DNA from 4 places in the Pseudoalteromonas marina genome. Region 3 is predicted to be linked to each of the others. Evidence: predicted binding sites of a transcription regulator. Region 3 holds the regulator's gene; each other region holds the start of a gene.
The links. Region 3 encodes MetJ, which represses methionine synthesis genes. Its sites were predicted from a motif close to TAGACGTCTAGACGTCTA; they were not measured.

Region 1: metK (methionine adenosyltransferase) is a predicted target of MetJ. The motif match lies at 1,625-1,642, and genes of this name have one in related genera.
Region 2: metA (homoserine O-acetyltransferase MetA) is a predicted target of MetJ. The motif match lies at 1,859-1,876, and genes of this name have one in related genera.
Region 4: PMAN_RS02235 (methylenetetrahydrofolate reductase) is a predicted target of MetJ. The motif match lies at 1,401-1,418, and genes of this name have one in related genera.

Annotation. Positions count from the first base shown of each region.
Region 1 covers NZ_AHCB03000005.1:501,668-504,884, forward strand. The annotation lists gene PMAN_RS02365 (hypothetical protein) at 1-208, opposite strand, end outside; gene metK (methionine adenosyltransferase) at 372-1,523, opposite strand; gene tkt (transketolase) at 1,829-3,217, shown strand, end outside.
Region 2 covers NZ_AHCB03000006.1:367,579-370,795, reverse strand. The annotation lists gene ettA (energy-dependent translational throttle protein EttA) at 1-289, opposite strand, end outside; gene PMAN_RS10590 (M24 family metallopeptidase) at 466-1,767, shown strand; gene metA (homoserine O-acetyltransferase MetA) at 1,942-2,889, shown strand; gene PMAN_RS10580 (homocysteine S-methyltransferase family protein) at 2,879-3,217, shown strand, end outside.
Region 3 covers NZ_AHCB03000005.1:63,040-66,256, forward strand. The annotation lists gene PMAN_RS00355 (malic enzyme-like NAD(P)-binding protein) at 1-1,115, shown strand, start outside; gene metJ (met regulon transcriptional regulator MetJ) at 1,185-1,505, opposite strand; gene metB (cystathionine gamma-synthase) at 1,705-2,934, shown strand; gene metL (bifunctional aspartate kinase/homoserine dehydrogenase II) at 2,940-3,217, shown strand, end outside.
Region 4 covers NZ_AHCB03000005.1:469,286-472,502, forward strand. The annotation lists gene PMAN_RS02230 (response regulator) at 1-314, shown strand, start outside; gene PMAN_RS02235 (methylenetetrahydrofolate reductase) at 404-1,360, opposite strand; gene PMAN_RS02240 (M16 family metallopeptidase) at 1,618-3,217, shown strand, end outside.

The DNA of each region.
Region 1 (3,217 bases), 440 kb from region 3:
GCTTACTTTTAATACCCATTCCAACAAGTAGCTTAGCTTGTTTTAATGCTTTGTTTTTATCGCTAGGCGCAAATAAAGGCTTACCTTTAAAAAATAAGGCTACTTTTTCTTCTGAGATTTTTAGTTTTGCCGCCAGTGTTGTACACGCTGTTTTTGAGTCAACGTTATCAGCGAGTCCAGCAAACATAACGCGAAAGTTATCGGTCATTTAAATATCCCTAAAGCTTTATAATTAAATGAGTATATACCTAAAGTATAAAAAAGTTCGAGGACCAATTAATAGTTATTTTTTTAACTATGAATTAGCGTTGCGTTACATAATTGCTAGCTATAAAAAAGGCCCTTAAAAGGGCCGTTTTTTTGCTTTAGTCTTAAAGACCCGCTGCTGCGCGAAGTGCGTCAGCTTTATCTGTGCGTTCCCATGGGAATTCGTCACGGCCAAAGTGGCCGTAAGCTGCAGTAGGAAGATAGATAGGGCGCTCTAAATCAAGCATTTGAATTAAGCCGTAAGGGCGTAGGTCAAAATGTTCACGAATTAATTCGATTAAACGTGCTTCTTCTAATTTACCAGTACCAAACGTTTCAACACTAATAGAGGTTGGCTCTGCAACACCAATTGCGTAAGATACTTGTAATTCACACTTATCAGCAAGGCCAGCAGCCACTACGTTTTTAGCCACGTAACGTGCAGCGTATGCAGCTGAGCGGTCAACTTTTGATGGATCTTTACCAGAGAAAGCACCACCACCGTGACGTGCCATACCACCGTATGTATCAACAATGATTTTACGTCCTGTTAAACCACAGTCACCCATTGGACCACCAATTACAAAGCGGCCTGTTGGGTTAATAAAAAACTTAGTTGCGCTTGTGATTAGTTCAGCAGGAAGTACTGGCTTGATGATGGTTTCCATCACAGCTTCTACTAAATCGTTTTGAGAGATGTCTTCGCTGTGCTGAGTTGACAGAACAACCGCATCAATACCTACTGGCTTACCGTTTTCGTATGCAAAAGTAACTTGAGATTTTGCATCTGGACGTAACCAGTTAAGCTCGCCGCTTTTACGTACTTGTGCTTGACGCTGAACTAAACGGTGAGAATACGTGATAGGTGCAGGCATTAACACTTCAGTTTCGTTACATGCGTAACCAAACATTAAACCTTGGTCGCCAGCGCCTTGTTCTTCTGGGCTAGTACGGTCAACACCTTGGTTAATGTCTGGAGACTGTTTACCAATGGTGTTCAAAATTGCACACGAGTCAGCATCAAAACCCATATCTGAGTGAGTGTAGCCAATTTCACGTACTGTTTTACGCGTAATCTCTTCTATATCAACCCATGCGCTAGTAGTGATTTCACCACCAACCATAACCATACCTGTTTTCACGTATGTTTCGCACGCAACGCGGGCATGAGAGTCTTGCTCTAGGATAGCATCAAGAACCGCATCAGAGATTTGGTCGGCGATTTTATCCGGATGACCTTCAGAAACAGATTCAGAAGTAAATAAATGTTTTGCCATTGTAATTATGCTCACAAATATTGCGCTTCACAAACGTCGGTATTAGCGCTAAAAAATTAAGGGGCGTATTTTATCTAAAACGAAACACCTTGCATAGTGTTTTTACGCCTAGACGTCTAAATTAAATTAGTTATGACATTATGGTCTTAAAAAATATTCATAATACCTCATTTTTATAGGGTTTTTAATTGCACACAGCCCCCACAATAAGTAAGAATGGTCGCAATAAAAGTGCTCTTGTAACTTGAGTACATAAACGAACACATAAATACCCGCGCAAATACATATATAAGGTAGGAGAATTCATGCCATCTCGCAAAGAACTTGCAAATGCTATTCGCGTCTTGTCAATGGACGCAGTACAAAAGGCCAAATCTGGTCACCCTGGAGCCCCTATGGGCATGGCTGATATCGCAGAAGTATTATGGCGCGATTATCTAAAACATAATCCATCAAATCCAGAGTGGGCAGACCGAGATCGATTTATACTGTCAAACGGCCACGGTTCAATGCTTATCTATTCTTTATTGCACTTAAGTGGTTATGATTTACCGTTGGACGAAATTAAAAACTTCCGTCAAATGCACTCTAAAACACCAGGCCACCCAGAATACGGTTATGCGCCAGGTATCGAGACCACTACGGGCCCACTAGGCCAAGGGATCACAAATGCGGTAGGCATGGCAATTGCTGAAAAAGCGCTTGCGGCACAATTTAACCGTGAAGGTCACGACATTGTTGATCACCACACTTACGCATTTATGGGTGATGGCTGTTTAATGGAAGGCATTTCGCATGAAGCCTGTTCGCTTGCCGGCACATTAGGCCTAGGCAAGCTGGTTGCTTTTTGGGATGACAACGGCATTTCTATTGATGGTGAAGTTGAAGGCTGGTTTAGCGATGACACACCTGCACGTTTTAAAGCGTACGGCTGGCACGTAATTAGTGACGTTGATGGCCACGATAGCGATGCAGTAAGTGCTGCAATTAGCGAAGCAAAAAGCGTGACTGATAAACCAACACTAATTTGTTGTAAAACAATTATTGGTTACGGGTCACCGAATAAATCGGGTAGTCACGACTGTCACGGTGCACCACTTGGCGATGACGAAATTAAAGCATCGCGTGAGTTTTTAGGTTGGACGGGTGATGCATTTGAAATCCCTGAAGACATTTACGCACAGTGGGATGGAAAAGCTAAAGGCCAAGAGCTTGAATCAAGCTGGGACGAAAAGTTTGCAGCCTATGCAAAAGCATTCCCAGAGCTTGCAGCTGAGTACAAACGCCGTACAAATTCAGATTTACCTGCCGATTGGGCTGAAAAGTCACAAGCGTATATTGAGCAATTACAAGCAAACCCGGCAAATCCAGCATCTCGTAAAGCGTCACAAAATGCATTAAATGCATTTGGTCCATTATTACCAGAATTTATGGGTGGCTCTGCCGATTTAGCAGGTTCAAACTTAACAATTTGGGAAGGCTCTAAAGGCCTAACAGCGGACGATGCAAGTGGTAACTACGTTTACTACGGTGTGCGTGAGTTTGGTATGTCGGCAATTATGAACGGTATTGCACTTCATAAAGGCTTTATTCCTTACGGTGCAACGTTCTTAATGTTTATGGAATACGCACGCAACGCGGTTCGTATGGCTGCATTAATGAAGCAACCAAGCATTTTTGTATACACGCACGAT
Region 2 (3,217 bases), on a different contig from region 3:
CAGCTTCTTCAACTATTTCTCGTACTGTTTTGCTTTCGTCTAGTACTGGTTCTTGTGGTAAGTAACCAATTTTAGTACCAGGCTGAGGGCGTGCCTCACCTTCAAAGTCTTGGTCAACACCGGCCATAATACGTAGCAATGATGATTTACCAGAACCATTTAAACCAAGTACACCAATTTTGGCGCCAGGAAAAAAGTGCAATGAAATATCTTTTAAAATTGTACGCTTAGGCGGCACAACTTTAGATACTCGACTCATCGAGAAAATAAACTTATCAGGTAAAACCATGGAGGAAAGCCTTCAAATAATAATAAAAATTTTAATGTTGTATTGTAGTTGTTGAGAGGTGAAACAGTCAACGAATGGCGGGTGGGAATATATCTTTATCGTTTTATCTCGTTAAATGTATAGTTTTATTTGGGTGTGCTAACGTATTTAAACCATAGTAAAAATAAGAAAAACCCATGACTATACAAAAAGTAATAATAATGTTGGCTTTGCTTACGTTATTTACCACAACCCCCAAAGCTAACGCAGTCGATTCTCCTTGGCCCGAAATAAGAAAACAAAGAATAAATAAACTCCTGCCAAACGCTTTAAAAGCAGCTAAGGTAGATGCTTGGCTTATTGTTTGTAGAGAAAATAACATCGACCCATTGGCTGATCATATTGGCTGTGAAAACGCAGGTTCGCCAGCGGCATATTTATTTTATTTTAATAAAGGGGCGTTTCATTCGGTAGCCTACTCACCTTCAAGCGAAGCAAAAGCACTCGACGAGCTAAACATACATGAAAAAGTGATCTCGGTGCCACGCAGTGTGTCTGCGTTAAAATACGCGGCTGAGTTTATAAAAAAACAACCCTTTGAGCGTATAGCAATAAATGTCTCTGATCTTAATGCACAGGCAGATGGGTTATCGCACTCGCAATACAAGCAATTAACTAACTTATTAGGCGCAAAGCAAACAGCAAAGCTCGTATCGTCTGAAGAAGTCGTTTATCAATGGCTTTCAATTAAGTTACCTGCTGAAGTTGAAATAATGAAAGAGGCCGCAATGCTTTCAGCAACGTGGCAAATAGAGGCTTATAAAACTATTATTCCGGGTAAAACCACCGATGCCGATGTAGCTAAATTTTTAAAAGCTAAAATGAAAGCTCGAGGTGTAACCGATGCATGGGCTGCCGACCAAAATCCTAACGTAAATTCAGGCCCTGACCGCGGGCATTCGCATTCTACAAATAAAGTCATTATGCCTGGCGACGTAATTCAAATTGATTTTGGCGTAAAGCTCTACAATCGCTGGGTAAGTGACATTCAGCGTTTTGCTTATGTACTTAAAGAAGGGGAAACCTCTGCACCAGCCAACATTCAGCAATATTGGATTAATGCCCGAGATAGCGGTTTTGCCGCATTTAATGCAATGAAACCCGGCGTAAGGGGGATAGACGTGGATCAAGCTCAAACCGTATTAATGAATAAATACAACTCAGAACCTGTGCCATGGAGTACCGGCCATCCAGTTGGGTATGTTGCACACGATACCGGGCCCAATTTAGGTGGCTCTCGCAGTGCCCAAGTAAGGCCTGCTGCTCATCGTAAACTTAAAGAAGGAATGGTGTTTGCTTTTGATGGCTTTTTTAGTTGGCCTTTAAACAACACCGAGTTTAAAACCATTTCTGTTGAAGAAATGGCTGTAATTACCAAAAACGGCGCTGAGTATTTAATTCCCCCTCAGCAAAATTTAATATTAGTGGGCAATAATTAGTTCATTATTTTAAATGCAGTGAGTTAAGCCTCTTTTTAAGGGAGTGACTCATTGCTTGCCACATACTTAAGTAATAATGAATAAATTCATTTAGACATCTATACATCTAGAGGTTGATATTTTTTGCTTTCAGTTCATAATTAGCACAAGTTTTTATGAGTAGGAGTTAAAAATATGCCAATTACCGTAAAGGATGAGCTTCCAGCCATTGCACGTTTGCGCCAAGAGAACGTATTCGTAATGCCAAAAAGCCGTGCAAAAACGCAAGAAATCCGCCCAATGCGTTTGGCTATATTAAATTTAATGCCTAATAAAGTAGAAACCGAAGTTCAGTTTATTCGCTTACTTGCAAATTCTCCTTTGCAAGTAAACGTAGAGCTGCTGCGCCTAGACACTCACCGTAGCAGTAATAACTCAGAAGAACACCTAGATACCTTTTATCGCTATTTTTCAGAGGTAAAAAATAACAACTACGATGCGCTTATTGTTACAGGCGCACCGCTTGCGCATTTAGAGTATGAAGATGTTGCCTACTGGGAAGAGCTTAAAGTCATTATTGATTGGGCAGAGCAGCACGTTACCTCTACGTTGTTTTCGTGTTGGGCGGCTCATGCAGCGCTATTCCATAGCTACAATTTAAAGCGCGACTTAAAACCCAATAAGCTGTGTGGCGTATTTACTCACCAATGCCACTTTAAACACGGGGCATTAACCCGCGGTTTTGACGATACCTTTTTAGTACCACACTCACGTTATGGGCACATTGATATAAAAAAAATAAATGCGTGTGACGATCTCGTTGTATTAGCAGGCTCTGAGCGAGTGGGTGCTTACTTATTAAAAAACAAATCGGGTAGCCAAGTATTTATAACAGGCCACCCAGAATACGATGCCGACACCCTAAAAGGGGAGTATGAGCGTGATTTACAAAAAAGCCCAGATGCGCCAAAACCTGAAAACTATTTTCCCGATGATGATGCAAGCAAGCAACCGTCAAAAACGTGGCAAAGCCATGCTTTTTTACTTTTTTCGAACTGGTTAAATTACTACGTGTATCAAACCACACCGTATGATATTAATTTAGTTAGCCAAGATGTGAGGACTAACAACTATGCCGAATAATACAGCCGCCAACAAACAAGCCGAACTAAGTGAAGCGCTTAAAGAGCGTATTTTAATTTTAGACGGCGCTATGGGCACTATGATCCAAACTCATAAACTTGAAGAAGAAGACTACCGAGGCGAGCGTTTTAAAGATTGGCACGTGCTAATTAAAGGTAATAACGATTTATTAAGCCTCACTAAGCCAGAGTTAATAACCGATATACACCGCGGCTTTTTAACTGCCGGTGCAGATATTATTGAAACCAATACCTTTAACTCAACCACCATTTCGATGGAAGATTACGACATGGCAAGTATAAGCCGTGAGGTAAACTTAGAGTCGGCA
Region 3 (3,217 bases):
CAGAACCCGTACGTGAAATCGCTGCAGACCCTGCAAACGCTTATAAATACACAGGCAAAGGGAATATGGTTGCGGTTATCACTAATGGTACTGCAATTTTAGGCTTAGGTAATTTAGGCCCACTTGCTTCAAAACCTGTAATGGAAGGTAAGGCGTTACTGTTTAAGCGATTTGCTGGCCTTGATTCTATTGATATCGAAGTGAAACACCGCACTACTGAAGACTTTATTAATACAGTTGCTAATATTGCCGACACGTTTGGCGGAATTAACCTTGAAGATATTAAGGCGCCAGAGTGTTTTGAAATAGAAAAAGCATTGATTGAGCGTTGCAGTATTCCGATATTTCATGATGATCAGCACGGTACAGCCATTGTAACTGCTGCGGGTATGTTGAACGCGCTTGAGGTGCAAGGCAAGTCTATCGAAAATGCGACTATTGTGTGTTTGGGTGCTGGTGCTGCTGCGGTTGCTTGTATGGAGCTGTTAATTAAGTGTGGTGCTTTGCGCGAGCACATTTATATGCTTGACCGTAAAGGTGTTATTCATACTCGTCGTGATGACTTAAATGAATACAAAAAACTTTTTGCTAACAATACAGACAAGCGCACGTTGCAAGATGTTATTGAAGATGCAGATGTATTTGTTGGTGTATCGGGGCCTAATCTATTAGCTGCCGATGATTTAAAATTAATGGCAGAAAAACCAGTTGTGTTTGCTTGTTCAAACCCAGATCCAGAAATTGATCCTGCACTGGCTCATTCTGCTCGAAACGATCTAATTATGGCAACGGGTCGATCAGATTACCCTAACCAAGTTAATAATGTACTGTGTTTTCCGTTTATATTCCGCGGTGCTCTTGATGTACGCGCCAGTGCAATAAATGATGAAATGAAAATTGCAGCTGTAGAAGCGATTAGAAGTATTGCCAAAGAGCCTGTACCTGCTGAAGTACTGACAGCTGCGGGTGTTGATAAGCTGGAGTTTGGTAATAAGTATATTATTCCAAAACCAATGGATCCTCGTTTATTACCGCGTATTGCAAAAGCGGTTGCAATAGCTGCTGTAGAGTCAGGTGTTGCACAAATTGATTTACCAGAAAACTATATGGAATAACGACTAAGTTGTAATTTAGACACAAAAAAAACCTCAATTAATTGAGGTTTTTTTGTGTCTAAATTACGTTTAGTCTTCGTTTAAAACAGGCACTTCTAGCCCCATTTCTTGCATTATTTTTTTCACTTCTTCAGGCACTTTTTCGGCGTTGTCTTTGCGTAAGTCGTCGTCGTTAGGCAAAGGTTGACCGGTAAATGCATGTAAAAATGCTTCACAAAGTAATTCACTATTTGTTGCATGACGTAAGTTATTAATTTGACGACGCGTGCGTTCGTCCGTTAATACCTTTAATACATTTAGTGGGATTGAAACGGTAATTTTTTTTACTTGTTCTGATTTTTTCCCGTGTTCTGCGTATGGGTGAATATACTCACCATTCCATTTAGCCATAAGATGTATCGTCGCCTCAGATTAATAATTGCTCATATGCACTACAATGCATATGAATATGCGTGAAATTCTATCGATTTAAAAAAGATAGTCAAATACTAGTTGTTTAGCCATCTGGAGCTTTAAATGTTTTGACATCTTTAATAAGATAAATTACTCTTTTAGACGTCTAAACATCCAAATTAAATAGGTGACGAATATGAGCGAAAAAAATAAAGCAACCATTGCAGTAAGAAGTGGTGTTGAAGCAGACAAGCATCATGGCGCAGTTGTCGCACCTATTTACTTATCAACCACCTATTCGTTTGCCGACTTTGATACAAAGCGTCAATACGATTACGGGCGAAGTGGTAACCCCAATCGTGATATTTTAGCCGAAACCTTGGCTGAGCTTGAAGGTGGCGCACGCGGTATTATTACTGCCACGGGTATGTCTGCCGTTCATTTGGCTACGCAAATCCTGAATCATGACGATACGTTAGTGATCCCACATGATTGTTACGGCGGAAGCTATCGTTTATTTACTTCACTGCAAAAGCGCGGTTTGCTCAAGCTAGAAGTTTTAGATTTAACACAAGCACAAAGTTTAGATAAAATTTTAGCAATTAAGCCTAAGCTAATTTGGATAGAAACACCAAGTAACCCATTACTACGCTTAACTGATATTAAAGCAATAACCGATGTTGCTAAGCAGTGCGGTGCTTTAGTCGCTGCCGACAACACATTTTTATCACCAGCATTACAAAACCCTATTAAATTTGGTGTTGATATAGTTGTACATTCCACCACCAAGTACATCAATGGTCATTCAGATGTAGTGGGCGGTGCGGTGATTGCTGCTTCACAAGAGCTGGGCGATGAACTGGCATGGTGGGCAAACAATATAGGTATTACAGGTGCGCCATTTGATAGTTATTTAACATTGCGCGGGTTGCGAACACTAAATGTGCGTTTAAAGCAGCATCAAGAAAACGCATTAGCGATTGCTAAATATTTAGAAAAATCGGAATTTGTTCGCCAAGTTTATTACCCTGGTCTTGAATCACACCCTCAGCATGAATTAGTCAAAGCGCAGCAACTAGGCTTTGGTGGCATGGTGAGTTTTGATATTAAAGGCGACATAAACGATGCTGCGGCGTTTTTAACCAGCTTACGTGACTTTAGCTTGGCAGAGTCTTTGGGCGGAGTAGAGAGCTTAATATGCCATCCTGCAACTATGACCCATGCTGGCATGGAGCCTAAAGCACGTCTTGAGGCGGGAGTGGGCGATACACTTATTCGAGTTTCAGTAGGTATAGAAGATATAAACGACTTATTAGCTGATTTAGAGCGCGTGTTTCAGCTTGTAAAGCCAGGCAGTAAAGCAAATTTAAACAAAGGAGCTGGCGGTGACATTAAATTAAGTGCCGCTCATCCAGCGCTTTGGTGAACAATATGACACAAACAGTACATAAATTTGGTGGTTCAAGCCTTAGTTCGGCTCAACGGTATGAGCGGGTTGCGAGTATTATTTTAGATCATACTCAGCCGGGCGATTGTGTTGTTGTATCTGCGGCGGGAAAAACAACCGATACTTTGGTGAAGTTATGGCAAAGCTATCAGCAACAAGATACGCATGTCGTTGCTGATATATTGCTGCAATTAAATAATCATCAAACTGATTTAATCACACAGTTACTTCATGCAGATCTTAAACGAACTGCTTTAAGGCT
Region 4 (3,217 bases), 410 kb from region 3:
CACAAATACTGCGTAAAAATGGCTTAATTGTTGATATTGCTAACGATGGCCTTGAGGCATTAGATGCGCTAAAACATAAAACTTACGATGGTGTGTTAATGGACTGCCAAATGCCTAGAATGGATGGTTATACGGCAGCCACAGAAATAAAAAAACAAGCAAAGTTTAAAAATTTACCCATTATTGCAATGACTGCTAATACAAGAGAAACGGATTTATTAAAGGCGCAAGATTGCGGTATGGATGGCTATATTTCAAAGCCCATTAAGGTTGAAAGTATGTTTGAAGTAATAGCAAAGTGGGTGTGTATTTAATTTTTGTTTTTGAGTTGTTTACTAAATAAGTTAGTGAGACAAAAAAGGCAAGCATTAGCTTGCCAAGAAGGGTGTAAATTAGTTTAACTTTATGCTATTTGTTTCTCAGCTAGGTTGAGCTCCATAGTTGCTTTTAATAAACGGTATAGGTTAATTGATGCGTCAATTTCTTCTTTACGGTTTGTTAAGCTTTCAATGTTTAAACCCAGTGGCACGTCTAGGTGTGCACAGCTTTTTAAAATTGAATCGAGATTTTCGCGGCAAATACGCACCGATTCACTCAAGGTGTTGTCTGCGTCAAGCATGCGCCATTTGGTCGCCTCTGGTACTGAAATACCCAACCACTGCATAAACTCTAGGGTTTTTTCACCGCCACATGGTGTAAACGTGAGTATAATACGTTTTGGTGTAACGCCTTGTGCCTTGCAGGTACGCGCGTAACTTGTTATTAAATCAATAGTAGCTTGAGCATTATAAACCGCTTGCGATATAAAAAACTGGCAACCTTGTGTTGTTTTTTCTATTAAGCGTTCGTGTTCATTGCGCTTGCTTGCATGTCGCTCTGCAATGGTTACGCCTCCTAAAAAGAAGTCATCACTTTGCTCAGCTAATGTTTTATAAGCGTCAGGCAGGCTTAGTTTAATATCACCTTCCGACGATGGGCTACCCACTAAAACGACATTTTTTAAATCAAACTCGTTTTTAGTTTCATCTAGCCACTCTTTAAATTCTGCTACACCGCGTTGCGCTACGCTTTTGTAGGTAATTACATCTAGGCGTGATAAGTCTTTTAGCAACTTACTGTACTCACGCGGATCAACCGTTTGTTTAAATGGAAACGGACGAGCCTGATTAGTACGGCTGCTCTCATCTTGAATATCGTAAATTACAACACCGTCGTATTCGATTTCGTGTAAGCGGCCTAATAGTTTTTCTGCAATGGTTTTTAACTGCGCTTTATCAGTGCCTATTTTGGGTGGCGTTGTGCCAATAAGATAAACACCTTGATTAGTGTCCTCAATTTTCTCTTGAAGTGATAAAGCCATAATCCTCATTCCAGCTCAATGGTTGATGGATTAAATATAGCAGCCATTTAGACGTCTAGATAGATTTTTTAAGTGAAAGTTTTTCAAGCAACGTGAGGGTTATTCATACAAAGGAGTTCCTAAATTAAGTGCATGACACAGTTGTTTACATAATAAAGCGACTGAGGGCTCTTATATTCATTGGCTTTGGGGCATAATTAGTAGTGAAATTGTAAATATTTTGACAACAACTTTGCTCAATTTACTAAAGGACAATTATGAAATTTAAATTATTAGCAACAAGCCTTGCGGTATCACTCGCTTTAACTGGCTGTGCAATGCAAAAAAATGAAACGACGCAAACAGCAAAACAAGAACAAATAAAAAAAGCTGATGACCGTGTTTTTTCACAAGATTACCTAATTGAAGAGCTTGAGAATGGCTTACGTGTAATGGTTGTAAAAACGGATTACCCTGATGTCGTTTCGCTGCAAATACCGGTTTCTGTTGGCTCGCGCAATGAAGTGGAAGCGGGTAAAACTGGTTTTGCTCATTTTTTTGAACATATGGTATTTAAAGGCTCTAAAAAATTTCCGCAAGACGAATACACCGCCATATTCAAAAATGCAGGGGTTGATAACCGTGCATACACTACCAACGATTACACTAACTACCATTTAAACTTTTCAAAGCAGCACCTTGATAAAGTACTTGAGATTGAAGCTGATATTTTCCAAAACTTAACCTATACCGAAGAGCAATTTAGAACCGAAGCATTGACGGTAAAAGGTGAGTACTTAAAAAATAACGCCAGTCCAATTCGTAAGTTGTTAAGTGCTGTGCGTGCAGAGGCTTTTGAAAAGCACACTTATAAACACACCACAATGGGCTTTTTTGAAGACATAGAAGCCATGCCAGACCAAATGGCTTACGGTAAAGAATTTTTTGATAAGTTTTATAAGCCAGAATATGTATCGCTAGTTATTGTGGGTGATGTTGACCCAAAAGCCACAATGGCAATGGTTAAAAAACACTGGGGTGGTTGGGAAAAAGGCAATTACGTTGCCGATATTAAAGCTGAGCCAAAACAGCAAGCTCCTAAATATTTGCATGAACAAAATAAAGCCTTGCCGGGGCATTGGCTATTGGTATCGTATAAGGGTGCTGCGTGGGAACCCGCTAAAAAAGACAGAGCTGCACTTGATTTAATCTCGCAGCTTTATTTTTCAAGTAACTCAGATTTATATCAAGAGCTCGTTGTTGATAAACAAATAGCGAGTCAAATGTTTACTTATAATCCAGAAACCAAAGATCCAGGCTTACTGCATGTATTTGTAAAAGTAGAAAACGCTGATGATTTAGCAAAAGCGCGTGATGCCATTAACCGCACTTATGCAAAAGCCAGAACAGAATTGGTCGATGCACAAAAATTAAGTGACTTAAAGTCTAACCTTAAATATGGCTTTATTAATGGTTTAGATTCTTCGCAAGCAATTGCATCAACGCTTGCAAGTTACATGCATTTTGAACGCGATCCTGAAGTAATTAACCAGCTTTATAAGTCGGCCGACAACATCACAGCAGAAGATATTAAAGCGGTTGCTAATAAATACTTTGTAGATAACACGCGTACTACTGTAACCATGTCGGCACTTGATAAAGCACCGGGGTTTGCAGAAGAGGCGAGTTTAAGTGCAGTAGTTGCAAAACTTGAACAAGCCCCAGAGGCACCTGTATTTAAAGTGCTTGATAAAACCAATAGCTCGCCGCTGATTGATGTAAACTTTTTATTTAATACAGGGGCTGCTGCTGATCCTCAAGGTAAAAAAGGTGTAGCTGCGCTTACCGCCGCAATGCTTGCTCAAGGTGGGTCGCAAA